One region of the Staphylococcus sp. 510 genome, then DNA from elsewhere that is predicted to be linked to it. Evidence: predicted binding sites of a transcription regulator. Region 1 holds the regulator's gene; each other region holds the start of a gene.

Region 1 (3,882 bases):
ACTCATTGGCCAAGCTAATAAAGCGATTAAACCAACTGCAATAGCCGCTACAAACGGATGATATCTTCTTTCAAATAAATAATGTCTTACGCCTGAATACTTCTGTTTTAATTTAGGGACTGCTACTTTAGGCTTTTTAAGTGTTTTTGTCACTAATATTAAAGTAATTAACGTTATTAGTATTACTAAAATCCAATTGGGAATATGCAATGTATCTGCCATACTTGCATTGACATTTGTAGGTTGATTAATTACTTTTAGGACTGGTGACAAAACACCTGTCTTAGTAATTGCACTTGTTAATGCATATAAAATGAGTGCAACCCAACTACCTATTAAACCTTCTCCTGCTCTATAATATGTTCCAGTAGCACAACCACCTGCTAATACAATACCTATGCCAAAGACAAAAGAACCAATGATTGTACCAACAATTGGAAATGTGTGTGCTGGAACATTTACTATACCTAAACTTGTTAATATTAATAAACCAATACTTTGAACTGTAATAGCAACAAGCAATGCATAGAACATTTTATTACTTTTTTGAACATACATATCTCTAAAACCGCCTGCTAAGCAAAAGCGTGTTCGTTGCATTACAAATCCTAATAGTACGCCGACGATCAAACCGCTTATAATCATCCAAACCACGTTATCACCCTTTTCCGATATAAATACTAAGTTATTTTACAGGATAAAGTGTTATATTTCAAGTTCACTATCATAATATGTTTCTTAATTCTACACATTTATCAATGAAATGCTTTATTTAAAATAAAAAAAGAGTACATCTCGATAAGATGTACTCTTGCTCATCACTTTTTTAATGTGCTTGTATTTCATCGATATAATGAACTAATGCTTGCAATTCATTTGCTTTAAAATGACTAAATTTATACCAAGTTTGGTTATAGTAAATCAATAATTTATGTCCCAGTAACCCCTTACGTATTTGGTAACGAATAATTTTTTTAACATCAATTTCTAAATTTAGAGGATTATGATTTGTATAATAGGACTTGAACACTAATGTATGACCGTTCAATACCAATTGTCCTGGAATGTATATTAATGTAGGTAAATGTGCTTTATACATACACCCTATTTGAATCAATACTTTATCATTCATAAAAAGTCCCTCCAAATGATCAATATGCTATTTCATTGATTCATCATAATTTCTCATAAAGAAAAGTAAGGACTGTAATTCAATACCTAAATCAATATGATGTACTTGTACATCAGTTGGCGTACTCACTCTCGCTGGTGTAAAATTCATAATACCTTTAATACCAGATTCAACCAGCTCATCTGTAACACTTTGGGCAACCTGTTCAGGTGTTGTAAGAATGACTACATCAATATCTTGATTTGATAACGTATGTTTTAAAGTCTTGCTATCTTTTACAACAACACGGCCTACTCGTTCGCCGATGACATCTTGATTTACATCAAATGCTTCTGTAATGGTCATTTCATCGTGAATTGAGAAGTTATATGTTAATAATGCTCGACCTAAGTTACCCACACCAACAATTGCAATTTTAATATCATTGCTACCACTAATTTCAGCTTTGAAAAATTCAATTAAACTATCTATATTATAGCCATATCCTTTTTTACCTAATTCGCCAAAATATGAAAAATCTCTACGAATCGTAGCTGAATCTATTTGTAATGCTTCGCTAATAGCTTTAGAATTAACACGGTCAATACCTTTAGATTTTAGATTACTCACAAATCTATAATATAACGGTAAACGTTTTAAAGTTGCTCGAGGAATTTTAACGTTACTTGCCATTTTATTTGTCTCCCTTCGACGCTAAACGGTTTTAATTTTATGTATATATGTTTGCAACAATAAAAATCCAAATAATTGTTCACAATGAATACTTGCTAATTATACATTAATAAAATTTAAAAATAAATATCCTAGTTTCAAGACACAGCTTAATACTGTAAAATAAATATTAATATGATAAACAAAAAATTTAAACATATCAAACTATATGTATAGTTTATAATGATATCGCATATTTAGAAAGGTGAAGTCGGATGATACTTTTACAACTTAATGACATCTCTAAATCGTTCGATGGTGAAGATATCTTTACTAACGTTGATTTTGAAGTGAAAACTGGTGAACGAATAGGCGTTGTTGGACGAAATGGTGCCGGTAAATCAACACTTATGAAAATCATTGCTGGCGTTGAAGATTATGATAGTGGTCACATTTCAAAGATTAAAAATCTTAAGATGGGCTATTTAACACAACAAATGACGTTGGACTCTAACGCCACTGTGTTCGAGGAAATGTCAAAACCATTTGAACATATTAAAAATATGGAACTATTAATCAAACGTGAAACAGATTGGTTAGCTGCCCATGCAAATGAGTATGATACACCTACTTATCAATCACATATGGAAAAATATGAATCTTTATCAAATCAATTTGAGCAATTAGAAGGTTATCAATATGACAGTAAAATTAAAACAGTTCTTCATGGATTGAATTTTAATGAAGATGACTTTAATAAGCCTATTAATGACTTTAGTGGTGGTCAAAAAACACGATTATCACTTGCACAAATGTTGTTAAATGAACCAAATCTATTATTACTTGATGAACCTACCAACCATCTCGATTTAGAAACTACAAAATGGTTAGAAGATTATTTGCGTTACTTTAAAGGGGCAATTGTCATTATAAGTCATGATAGATATTTCTTAGACAAAATCGTTACACAAGTTTATGACGTCGCTTTAGGTAGTGTTAAACGATATATTGGTAATTATGAACAATTTATTCAACAGCGAGATAAATATTATGAAAAACGTATGCAAGAATATGAAAAACAACAAGAAGAAATTAAACGGTTAGAAACATTTGTAGAAAAAAATATCACAAGAGCTTCTACAAGTGGAATGGCAAAGAGCCGTCGTAAAACATTAGAAAAAATTCAGCGTATTGATAAACCAATGATTGATGCAAGAAGTGCTAACATTCAATTTGGATTTGATAGAAATACCGGAAATGACGTCATGCATATCAAACAATTAGAAATTGGTTATGATGATACACCTATTACTAAACCTATTAATTTGGAAGTATCCAAAGGTGATCACATCGCTATTATTGGGCCAAATGGTGTCGGTAAAACCACTTTAATTAAAACCATTGCTCAAAGACAACGTCCACTCGGTGGCGAAGTCACATTTGGTGCTAATTTACAAATAGGTTACTATGACCAAAAACAAGCTGAATTCAAATCAAATAAAACCATTTTAGATTATGTTTGGGACCAGTATCCAAATATGAACGAAAAAGATATTCGAGCAGTATTAGGCCGTTTTTTATTCGTACAAGACGACGTCAAAAAAATTATCAATGATTTATCTGGTGGCGAAAAGGCAAGATTACAATTAGCCTTGTTAATGTTGCAACGTGATAATGTACTTATTTTAGATGAACCTACCAATCACCTCGATATAGATTCGAAAGAAATGTTAGAACAAGCTTTAGAACATTTTGCAGGTACTATTATCTTTGTATCCCATGATAGATACTTCATCAATCAATTAGCCAATAAAGTATTTGACCTAGATCATGATGGTGGAAAAATGTATCTTGGTGATTATCAATATTATATTGAAAAAACAGAAGAAGCTGCAGCCTTAAAAGCTAAAGCAGAGAGTGAAATTGAGTCTGCAAATCACTCAAATACTAAACAGACTACAGCGTCATCATATGAAAACCAAAAGCAGCGTCGTCGCGAACAACGCAAAATAGAACGTGAAATCGAGCAACGTGAAGCCATCATCGAATCATGTGAAGCAAAGATCGAAGACATTGATCATCAACTTACACAACCCGAC
Region 2 (3,882 bases), on a different contig from region 1:
ACTCAATTATACCCCAATATAGAATATCTGAACCAATACCTGCACAGAATAACATGGCTGCCCAAGTAAATGTGTTAAATTCCGGCTTGTCACTCGCTCTACCTAGAGTAACATTACCGTATTTACCAAATGCTATGTATAAAACGAAACAAAAAATAACTAATCCTAAGAATAAATAAACAGAACCAATCGAGTTAGAAATTGCACTATTGATATCTGTAATAATTGTCTCACTTGCTTTCGGGAAAACCATCATAGGTATAACAGCTAAAAGTAACACTATGACTACACCTATAAAGGTCGTCCAGTCCATAACTTTTTCTTTTCTCAATCGTGATCCCCCTAATACTAAATGATTTATGAATCTTGATGTTCTTAAGTTCCACGTTCAAATATAATTGATTCACAAAATTGACAATAACGAACATTTAATAATAATGCAAATTACATACAAAGAAATACAATCCCAATATTGAATAATTATATAATTTCTGACGATTATTCTTTCACAATCAATTGTTGTGACAACAGTGTTAAATTTAGATTTAACGAATTGAACAAACTTAACTTCATTAAAACTATGAATTTTTATGCATTCAAATAGAATTTTTATTTATTTCAGTTTCTTTTAATAAATGGGCTTTATTACAACAAAAAAACTATCTCTCACTTAATTCGTGAAAGATAGTTTAAATCATCAATGGTTAGTATCCTAATAATAATTTCAATGTAAAACCAATCACAACTGATACGATAATGACAAAGAATCCTGGAATAATAAAACTTGTAGGTCTTGTTCTGCCTGTTTCGTCCAATTCAACTGCAAATAATAAAGTGGGTTGTGCTGGGATCACAAAGTTAACGTTAAGTGTTTGAACCATGGCGACAAAATAAATAGGTGGAATACCTAGACTCATTACAATTGGCACCATAATGGATGCAGTCGCTGTTTGAGAAATCACGATCATCGCTACTACTGATACGAGAATGATGACTAGCCAAGGTACACTGCTAATGGCTTGGCCAATATCATTTTTTAATATTTTCAAATTATTAGGTGCGTTAAATATAGTAGCGCCTAACCAACCAGGACCTAATACTGCAAACAATGCGCCAAATGCTGATTGAGAAATATGTGATGTTAGAATATCTGACGTATTAATTTTTGATAATAATAGATTAATTGCGGCACTTAAATACATAAAGAATTGTACAATATCTGTCATTTCAACATTGACCGTTTTACCATTTACATTAAAAGATGGCATTAAATGAGGGAATATCCCAAATGTTAATATACCTAACACACATATCAAGAATGCTAATACACCGAATTTCACATTTTTAGAAAATTCACTAGGTAAAGTCTCTTCTGGCAGTTCAACTAACTTTTGTGATGATATTGAATCATTTTTGCCAACAAATGTGCAGAATACGCTTAATAAAAGCATACTCAAAATCGCAGTTGGTAATACGATACTTAAATATTTACCCATAGAAATATCGTAACCAGCTAATACAGAAATAATATAAGCTGTTGCTGATGCAGCTGGACTACATAAAAGTGCTAAATTCGCAGTGAGTACTGATGCAGTAAGTGCTTTTTTAGGTTGTATGTTTGCTTTTTGAGCTGTCTTAGCAATAATAGGTTCTAATGATAAAGCAATATTGGCAGTACCAATACCAAAGACAAAGACAAACACAATCATTGGTGCAATAAAAATAATTGATTTTGGGAATCTCTCGATGATTTTAGATGCAATATATACAAGGTAGTCTATACCGCCAGTAGCTTGCAACGTGCCACCTGCAATACCTATTGAAAGAATAATTAACACAGCTGTGACAGGTGCCGAACCAGGTGGTAATTGAAAGCCAAAAATCATAATCAGTTGCGCTACAATGGCAAATATGCCACAACCAAGTGCTCCGGCTGTTCTTAAACCTAGTAACACCGCTAAAATCATAATCATAATTTCTATTATAAACAGTAGCAATTTAGGAACTCCTAACTCTCTTATGATGTTAATTTTTAGTAACATTGATATTTTATCACTTAAACATGTGATAAGTATATATTTTCATATTTGATTACAAAATCAAAAGTATTATTTCATCAATCAAAACGAGTCTTTAAGACTGATATATCTAGTATTTCAACATCGTCAAAAATTGTTAACAATTATAAATTAGATTTACATCAAAAAAATATATGAGCAACACTACACATTGTAGTTATTGCCCATATGATTCATTGTCTTATTATTGTTGTGTTTTACGTGCTTGTCGACGTTTTTTATAAATCGTTTCTTCAATAATGGAACCTACGATAAGACCAATGGCAATCATCCATTTACCTATTAATAACCACATACTGTCTCACCTTCTCTATATTGAATCTTTACTCTTATAATTACATTTCTCTTTTATATCGATTTATAACATGATTAAAAACTGTGACTCGTCGATGGACCACTGTAAATGTATTCACACAATTGGTGTCGTTGTAATGATGTATTGACATCAATCACTCTTTGATTTAAAGAACCTTTGTAAGGTAGATTAGGACGATATAACTGAGTGATAAACATGCCATCAACTAACACATCTACATATTCTAATAATTCAAAACGTAGCCCCTTATCTTGTGAAAGATATTCATATTGAAACCCAGTCCAAATCCATATTGTTTTGGTCTGTCCAAATCTTTGTCGAAATGCTTGCACGAGTCTCAATGTCACATCTAAATTACAAAAGGGTTCGCCTCCTAAAATACTTAAGCCACTAATATAACCCGGTTCACAATATGAGAGAATCTCTTGTAATATTTTTTCTGTAAATGGTTCACCATATTTAAAATGTTGTGCCGCTTTGTTATAGCAATCTAGACATTGGAATGGACATCCCGAAACATACACACTACACCGTACACCCTCACCGTCTACAAAGCTATGTGTTTCAATTTTGGCTATATATCCCTGTCCATGTTCTATTCCTAATATAGATGTCATGATTAAGATTCCTTCATATGTTTCACACGAGCACACATTTCTTTATGACGTCCTTCAATCACAGGTCGTTGTACTGGATTACCTAAATAACCGCATGTCCGTTTAACAACATCGACCGTTTCAGGGTTATCATTACCACATTCAGGACATTGATAGCCTTGTGGTGTTGATTTAAAATCTCCATCAAATCCACATTCATAACAGTGATCTATTGGAATATTAGTACCTAAATATCCTACCTTATCATAAGCATAATCCCATACCGCTTCTAGTGCTTTAATATTATGATTTAATTTAGGATACTCACAATAATGGATAAAGCCACCACTCGCATAATAGGGATAATCTTTTTCAAAATCTAATTTTTCAAATGGCGTAATATCTTTTCTTACATCATAATTAAATGAATTTTGATAATAACCTTTACTTGTAATATCTGGAATATCTCCAAATCGTTCTTGATCTAAACGGCAAAAGCGATCAGTCAGTGACTCACTAGGTGTACTGTATATACTGAACCAAATGTCATATTGTTTTGTCCATTGCTTTTGAAGACGTTGCATTTCTTTTAATATTTCAATTGTAAATGCTTTGGCTTCATCATTATGTTCCCAATTAGGACCATAAAAGACTGTAGCAGTTTCATATAATCCGATGTATCCCATGGAAATCGTAGCTCTTTTATTCTTAAATAGCGCCATTACGTCTTCATGATCATCGAGTTTATATTTAAACGCACCGCTTTTATATAAGATAGGTGCATTATTAACTGTCGCTTCTTTTAATCGCTCTATTCTATATACTAAAGCATCGTGCATCAACGTCATTTTGTGATAAAAATTTTTCCAAAACGTTGTCATGTCACCTTGTG
Region 3 (3,882 bases), on a different contig from region 1:
AAAGAAAAAGTATTTCTTTATCGTTGTCCATCCCCAACTTGCATTATCTGTAGATTTTCTTTTCGAAACTCTCTACGTTTGGGGCCCGTCCCCACGGCAAGGTTGACTAGTAATGAAAAAGCTTGGTACATTAGACCGTCTTTGTAATTTATTACTTAGACGGTTTTATGCATGAACTTTAGTTCATGTATGCCTCTAAAGATTAATTTGAACACATGAGTCAATACGCATGTGTAAGTCATTCTAATTTCTATAAGAAAAAGAATGACTTTACAGTCAACTACTGCCTAAATATGAATGTAACTTGAAATATATTTATGTCCCAGCCTGTTTTTTAATTTAAAAACCATTCAAATTGACAAAAGATATAAGTGTAACTACAATGGTTACAGGAGGTTAATTCATTTGAAAATTAGTAGTAGATTTACAGTAGCAGTACATATATTATCTTTAATTCAAATAGAGTCCAATCAAGAGCTATCATCAAAATATATAGCTGGCAGTGTTAATACTAACCCTGTTGTTATTCGACGAATTATTGGCTATCTTAAACGTGCACAATTAGTAGATATGTATCGTGGCAATGGCGGTCTATACTTATTAAAACCGTTATCAGATATTACATTATTAGATGTATATCATGCTGTAGATGTGGTTGAAGAAGGACAATTGTTTCAGATACATGAAGACACGAACGTGAACTGTGTGGTAGGTGCTAACATTCAAGGGGTGTTAGAGATTATATTAATGCAAGCACAAGATGCTATGGAAGGTGTTTTGGCGAAAGTGACAATGAACGATATCGTTAATCAAGTATTGCAACATAACAAATAGCGTATTCGTTATTTGACTTTATGTAACTGTAACTGTTACAGTTACATTTACATAAACGATAAACATATTTCAAAATGTAATTAATCTTAAAAGAGATAAACGGAGGAGTTTAACAATGAAAATAGGAATTATAGGCGCTTCAGGTAAAGTAGGACAACTTGTTTTAAAAGAAGCTTTAGATAGAGGACATCAAGTAACTGCCATTGTAAGAAATGCATCAAAAATAACAAATACGGAATTAGAAGCATCGAGAAAGACATTCATGATTTAACAACTACAGACATAGCATCATTTGATGTTGTTGTTAATGCTTTTGGAGCACCATTAGGCGATTCAAAAGGACATATCAATGCAGGCCGTCATTTAATTGATATTTTAAAAGGAACAGATACAAGAGCGATTATTGTTGGTGGTGCCGGAAGTCTATATGTTGATGATGCACATATAGTTCAATTAATCGATACACCAGAATTTCCAGATATTGTTAAACCTACAGCAAGTGGTCAGGGACAAAACCTTGAAGAATTACGCAACTCAGAAGGTATAACATGGACATTCCTTAGCCCTGCTGCAGAATTTGATCCAGAGGGTGTTAGAACAGGTCATTACCAATCTGGTAAAGATCAATTAATTGTTAATTCTGAAGGAAATAGCTATATCAGTTATGCGGATTATGCCGTTGCATTAGTAGACGAAATTGAAAATCCTCAACACATCAATGAACGCTTTACTGTTGTGGGAGAAGCAAAATAATAGAATTAAAAAGGCTGAGATACTCATTCCTCATGAATATCTCAGCCGTATTTTTATTATTTTTTAGGATATAAACCTAAATAAGATTCTAAACTTTGGCCTGAATCTTTGACTTCTTTGGCTTTCTCTTTACCTAAATAGCGTAAATGCCATGGCTCATATTGATAGCCAGTTTCATTTTCTTTGCCTTTACCGTATCTAATAATAAAGCCATATTCATCTGCATGGCGTTTAATCCATTGACCTTCTTTGGTTTTACCAAAACTGCGGTATAGGTTTTTATCAGACCCTTGTGCACCCACATCGAATGATAAACCAGTTTGATGTTCTGAATGACCTGGTTTAGAGCTATATTTATTAGCTGCTTTTTCACCGTCTCTAGCTTTATAATTATTGAATAATTGAATTTGAGTTTGATAGCTTCTGAAGCCACTAATTTTGTATAGATTGATATGATCTTTTTTCGCATCAGCAATCATTTTATTTAGTGCTTTCACTGCTTTAGGATTTTCCCCAGGATTATAGTCTTTTGGTAATTTAATTTGCTTATTCACCATTAAGATACCGTCAACATAAGTTTTACCATCTTTTTTAACTTTCTTGTGAGATTGACTCTGATTACTATCTTGCTTGCTCGCTTCATTTTTACCTTCAGAATGATGATTTGAACATGCTGATAGTACTAGTAATCCCATCAATAGCACAGTCCACAACTTTTTCATATCACACAAAACTCCTTTTATATTGTTAACGTGATTTACCAAATAACCAACTAATTGTACACGAAATAAGTTTAACATATTTTATTAGTATAATAATGGTATATAAGAAATGAATTCATTTGATTTTTATGTAAGTATTTTAATTTTGAATTTATGATATTTATAAATCTGTTATGTAACAGTGAATAAAAATGTAATTCTGTATTAATTTAAGATACAGGTTCGCTAATCAGCCATATTTTAGTTGAAAATTAGTCATAAATAATGTGAAAATAATCACAATAAACATGCTACACTACATGTGAAAACGTTAACAAAACGAAATGGAGGCGAACAGTATGTTAGAAACAAATCATCATACTAGTGCTTGGCAAGGTTTTAAAAATGGTCGTTGGAATAGACATGTAGACGTGAGAGAATTTATTCAACTAAATTATTCATTATATGAAGGTGACGATACCTTTTTAGAAGGTCCAACTGAAGCAACATCAAAATTATGGGACCAAGTGATGCAATTATCTAAAGAAGAACGTGAACGCGGTGGTATGTGGGATATGGATACGAAAGTAGCATCCACAATCACATCACATGACGCTGGATATTTAGACAAAGATTTAGAAACAGTTGTCGGTGTGCAAACAGAGAAACCATTTAAACGTTCAATGCAACCGTTCGGTGGTATTCGTATGGCTAAAGCAGCATGTGAAGCATATGGTTATGAATTAGATCCAGAAACAGAAAAAATCTTTACAGACTATCGTAAAACGCATAACCAAGGAGTATTCGATGCATATTCCAGAGAAATGTTAAATTGTCGAAAAGCTGGAATAATTACAGGATTACCAGATGCATATGGCCGTGGACGTATCATCGGTGATTATCGTCGTGTGGCGTTATATGGTGTTGACTTCTTAATGGAAGAAAAACTTAAAGATTTTAATACGATGTCTACTGAAATGTCAGAAGATGTGATTAGATTAAGAGAAGAATTATCCGAACAATATCGTGCCTTAAATGAATTAAAAGAACTAGGACAAATGTACGGCTTTGATTTAAGTCGACCAGCTACGAACTTTAAAGAAGCAGTTCAATGGTTATACCTAGCATATCTTGCAGCAATCAAAGAACAAAATGGTGCTGCTATGAGTTTAGGACGTACATCAACATTCTTAGATATTTATGCTGAACGTGATTTGAAAAACGGTGACATTACAGAAAGTGAAGTACAAGAAATTATCGACCACTTCATTATGAAATTACGTATCGTTAAATTTGCACGTACACCAGACTATAACGAATTATTCTCTGGTGATCCAACTTGGGTAACTGAATCTATCGGTGGTGTAGGTATTGATGGTAGACCATTAGTTACGAAAAACTCATTCCGTTTCTTACATTCATTAGATAACCTAGGTCCTGCACCTGAGCCAAACTTAACTGTACTTTGGTCAGTAAGATTGCCTGAAAACTTCAAAATCTATTGTGCAAAAATGAGTATTAAAACAAGCTCAATTCAATATGAAAACGACGATTTAATGCGTGAAAGCTATGGAGATGACTATGGTATCGCATG
Region 4 (3,882 bases), on a different contig from region 1:
TACTTCATTAAACATAGATACGAGTGGCGTTACACCTATACCAGATCCTAAGAACAATTGTTTATTACTCTTTTCAACAACATGGAATGGTCCTACAGGTGCTGTTAAATTAATGTTATCTCCTTCTTGATATTCATCGTGTAAAATTGTAGATACTTCACCTTCATGTTCTGTAGTGACATCTCTTTTTACTGCGAATGTAAGATGGTTTTGATCACCTTTTACAATTGAATAATGTCTTTTAGCTCTGTATGGCATTTTTTCACTACCCACATCAACGGTAATATATTGACCAGGTACAAACTGACTTAAATCATATTCATTTGAAGATACTGTGAAAGCCTTAATATCAGAAGATACTTGTTCTATTGTTTCAACTTTAAATGGTTGGAAACCATCCCATAACATTTCTGTGTATATATCCTTTTCAACAGAGATGAAAATATCTGCAATTTCTTGGTATGCTTTCTTCCATGTTTTGATAATTTCATGGTCATCATCTAATCCAACAACATCTTTGATTGCTGCAATTAAATTTTCACCAACGATATCATACCCTGCTGGTGGTACTTGTAAAGCGCAATGTTTATACGCGATTTCTTTAACTACAGGTAGGATAGCTTCAAGATGATCAATATTAACCGCCGCAGCTAACACAGATTGTGCTAACGCAGTAGATTGTAATCCTCGCTGTTGATTTGTTTGATTAAACATGTTTTTTAGTTCAGGATGTTGTTTGAACATGCGTGCATAAAAATTCGAAGTGATTTCTACCCCTTTATCTTGTAATACAGGTACTGTTTCTTTAACTACGTCTTTTTCTCTTTCACTTAACATTATTTCCACTCCCAGATAACTCGTATTTAAAACCAAAACTTTTTACATTGTCATTCTATACCTTATATATATATTGAATCAAAGAAATGTTAAATTGTTCACATAACGTTCAATTTACATAATTTTAATTATTTATTTCTTATTATATGTTTTAAAAATCTAATTAATCAGGTATATTAAGACTATAGTATGATGTACTATTCTGAAAATTAACGTATGATATACATAAATCGTAGTTGACTAACATTCGGAGGTTACTTTATGAATAAACTAATTCAGTCACTATCAGCAATCGGAGTATCTGCTACTTTAGTCACACCTAATCTAAATGCCGAAGCGACAACTAATTCGGAACCTCAATTAAGAGGCGTGAATGACATCATCATCGAAAAAGGTGAAGATTATAACCTACTTCAAGGCATTAGCGCTTATGATAAAGAAGATGGTGATTTAACACATAAAATCAAAATTGATGGCGATGTTGATACTACTAAATCAGGTACATATGAGGTTAAGTACAAAGTCACAGATTCAGACGGTGCTCAAAAAACTTCAATTAGAAATATTAAAGTCAAATAATATTTTATATTTAGTTGAGATTAAATTCTCAACTTTTTTTATTTTCTGAATTTCTTCAAAATATCTATCTTGAAAATCATAATTTATTGCAATTTCACAAATTTATCCCTTTTCACAAAATGTACACACAATTTTAACAAATCTTACAATCCCCGTCATATCTCAAATTTTTTAAAATTTTTTGCTTATATCAATAATTTTTTTCTTTTAGGTACTTGTAAATATTGCGTAATAAACTAAAATTAATGGTAAGCCCTACATTTGTAGTATTAGGAGGTCAAAAAAGTGTCAAAATTTAAGTCTTTGCTTCTAATGGTCGGAACACTAATTTTACTTAGTGGTTGTTCGAACATTGAAGTTTTCAATGCAAAAGGGCCAGTAGCAAGTAGTCAGAAGTTCTTGATCATCTATTCAATTATCTTCATGCTTGTTATTGTTGTCGTTGTTCTTGCCATGTTCGCATTCTTTATTTTTAAGTATAGCTACAATAAGAATGATGAATCAGGTAAGATGCACCACAATTCTTTAATTGAAACAATTTGGTTTGTGGTACCTATCATTATCGTTATTGCTTTAGCAATTCCAACTGTTAAAACATTATACGATTATGAAAAACCACCAGAAAAAGACAAAGACCCACTTGTGGTTTACGCAGTCAGCGCTGGTTACAAATGGTTCTTTGCCTACCCAGATCAACACATCGAAACTGTTAATACTTTAACAATTCCTAAAGATCGACCAGTTGTATTCAAGTTACAATCTATGGATACAATGACAAGTTTCTGGATCCCACAATTAGGTGGTCAGAAATATGCCATGACTGGTATGACTATGAATTGGACATTAACAGCAGATCAAACAGGTACTTTCAGAGGTAGAAACTCAAACTTCAACGGTGAAGGTTTCTCACGTCAAACATTTGATGTTCACTCTGTAAGCCAAAGTGATTTCAACAAATGGGTGAAAAAAGCTAAAAGTAAGAAAACGTTAGATCAAGATACATTTGATAAACAAATCTTACCAAGCACACCTAACAAAGAATTAACGTTTAATGGTACTCATATGGCGTTCGTTGACCCTGCAGCTGATCCTGAGTATATCTTCCACGCATACAAACGTTATAATTACGTTCAAAAAGATCCTAACTTCATCGACGAAAAAGATCTTTATAAAGATGTTAAAGATAAACCAGTGAAACCAGCACGTAAGGTTACTATTTCAAACGCTAACTACAAACGTCATGGTATGACACCAATGATTCTTGGCAACAATGAAAAATACGACAATGAATTCAAGAAGAAAGAAAAACACAATGCTAAGGAAATGGAAAAAATTTCCAAAGAAGCAAAAGACGATAGTCCGTCTAAAAAAGATGATCATGGAGGTGGACATTAATGAATTTTCCATGGGATCAATTAATCGTTAAAGGTAACTGGATGATTACAATGGCACAAATTGGTGCGCCATTCTTAGTTATCGGCCTTATAGCGGTAATTACGTATTTCAAATTATGGAAATATCTTTATAAAGAATGGTTCACATCCGTAGACCATAAAAAAATCGGTGTTATGTATTTAATCTGTGCCGTATTAATGTTCGTCCGTGGTGGTATTGACGCGTTACTTATTCGTACGCAATTAACAATTCCAGATAACAAATTCTTGGAATCAAATCACTACAATGAAATTTTCAGTACGCACGGCGTTATCATGATTATATTCATGGCTATGCCATTTATCTTTGGTTTATGGAATATTGTTGTTCCATTACAAATTGGTGCACGTGATGTTGCCTTCCCTGTAATGAACAACGTAAGTTTCTGGCTATTCTTTGCTGGTATGATTTTATTCAACCTATCATTTATCATAGGTGGATCACCAGCTGCTGGTTGGACAAACTATGCACCACTTGCTGGTGAATTTAGTCCAGGTCCAGGTGTTAACTACTATCTAGTTGCAATTCAAATCTCCGGTTTAGGTACTTTAATGACCGGTATCAACTTCTTTGTAACAATCTTAAGATGTAAAACACCTACAATGAAGTTTATGCAAATGCCAATGTTTACTGTAACAACTTTTATTACTACATTAATCGTTATTTTAGCTTTCCCTGTATTAACAGTGGCTTTAGCTTTAATGACAGTAGATAGAATTTTTGGAACAGCATTCTTTACAGTAGCAGATGGCGGTATGCCTATGTTATGGGCGAACTTCTTCTGGGTATGGGGGCACCCTGAAGTATATATCGTTATCTTACCTGCATTTGGTATTTACTCTGAAATTATTCCAACATTTGCGCGTAAACGCTTGTTCGGTCATCAAAGCATGGTCTGGGCAACTGCTGGTATCGCGTTCTTAAGTTTCTTAGTTTGGGTTCACCATTTCTTCACAATGGGTAATGGTGCATTAATCAACTCATTCTTCTCAATTTCAACAATGTTAATCGGTGTACCTACCGGAGTTAAGC

Evidence for each region. Region 1 encodes Rex, which represses fermentation and respiration genes when NADH is low (regulators of the CRP and FNR family bind a similar motif). Its sites were predicted from a motif close to TTGTGAAATATTTCACAA; they were not measured.
Region 2: AC2D8K_RS02875 (anaerobic C4-dicarboxylate transporter family protein) is a predicted target of Rex. The motif match lies at 2,213-2,230, and genes of this name have one in related genera.
Region 3: pflB (formate C-acetyltransferase) is a predicted target of Rex. The motif match lies at 2,574-2,591, and genes of this name have one in related genera.
Region 4: qoxA (cytochrome aa3 quinol oxidase subunit II) is a predicted target of Rex. The motif match lies at 1,460-1,477, and genes of this name have one in related genera.

The regions. Positions count from the first base shown of each region.
Region 1 is NZ_JBXVVK010000006.1:16,272-20,153, reverse strand. It holds gene AC2D8K_RS05680 (YeeE/YedE family protein) at 1-654, opposite strand, end outside; gene AC2D8K_RS05675 (hypothetical protein) at 827-1,132, opposite strand; gene AC2D8K_RS05670 (redox-sensing transcriptional repressor Rex) at 1,160-1,804, opposite strand; gene AC2D8K_RS05665 (ABC-F family ATP-binding cassette domain-containing protein) at 2,059-3,882, shown strand, end outside.
Region 2 is NZ_JBXVVK010000002.1:201,613-205,494, reverse strand. It holds gene AC2D8K_RS02880 (BCCT family transporter) at 1-331, opposite strand, end outside; gene AC2D8K_RS02875 (anaerobic C4-dicarboxylate transporter family protein) at 705-1,997, opposite strand; gene nrdG (anaerobic ribonucleoside-triphosphate reductase activating protein) at 2,448-3,011, opposite strand; gene nrdD (anaerobic ribonucleoside-triphosphate reductase) at 3,014-3,882, opposite strand, start outside.
Region 3 is NZ_JBXVVK010000002.1:73,652-77,533, forward strand. It holds gene AC2D8K_RS02255 (Rrf2 family transcriptional regulator) at 406-834, shown strand; partial or broken gene AC2D8K_RS02260 (NAD(P)-dependent oxidoreductase) at 950-1,587, shown strand; gene AC2D8K_RS02265 (M15 family metallopeptidase) at 1,644-2,309, opposite strand; gene pflB (formate C-acetyltransferase) at 2,648-3,882, shown strand, end outside.
Region 4 is NZ_JBXVVK010000003.1:153,616-157,497, reverse strand. It holds gene AC2D8K_RS03735 (globin domain-containing protein) at 1-837, opposite strand, end outside; gene AC2D8K_RS03730 (DUF5011 domain-containing protein) at 1,099-1,416, shown strand; gene qoxA (cytochrome aa3 quinol oxidase subunit II) at 1,702-2,811, shown strand; gene qoxB (cytochrome aa3 quinol oxidase subunit I) at 2,811-3,882, shown strand, end outside.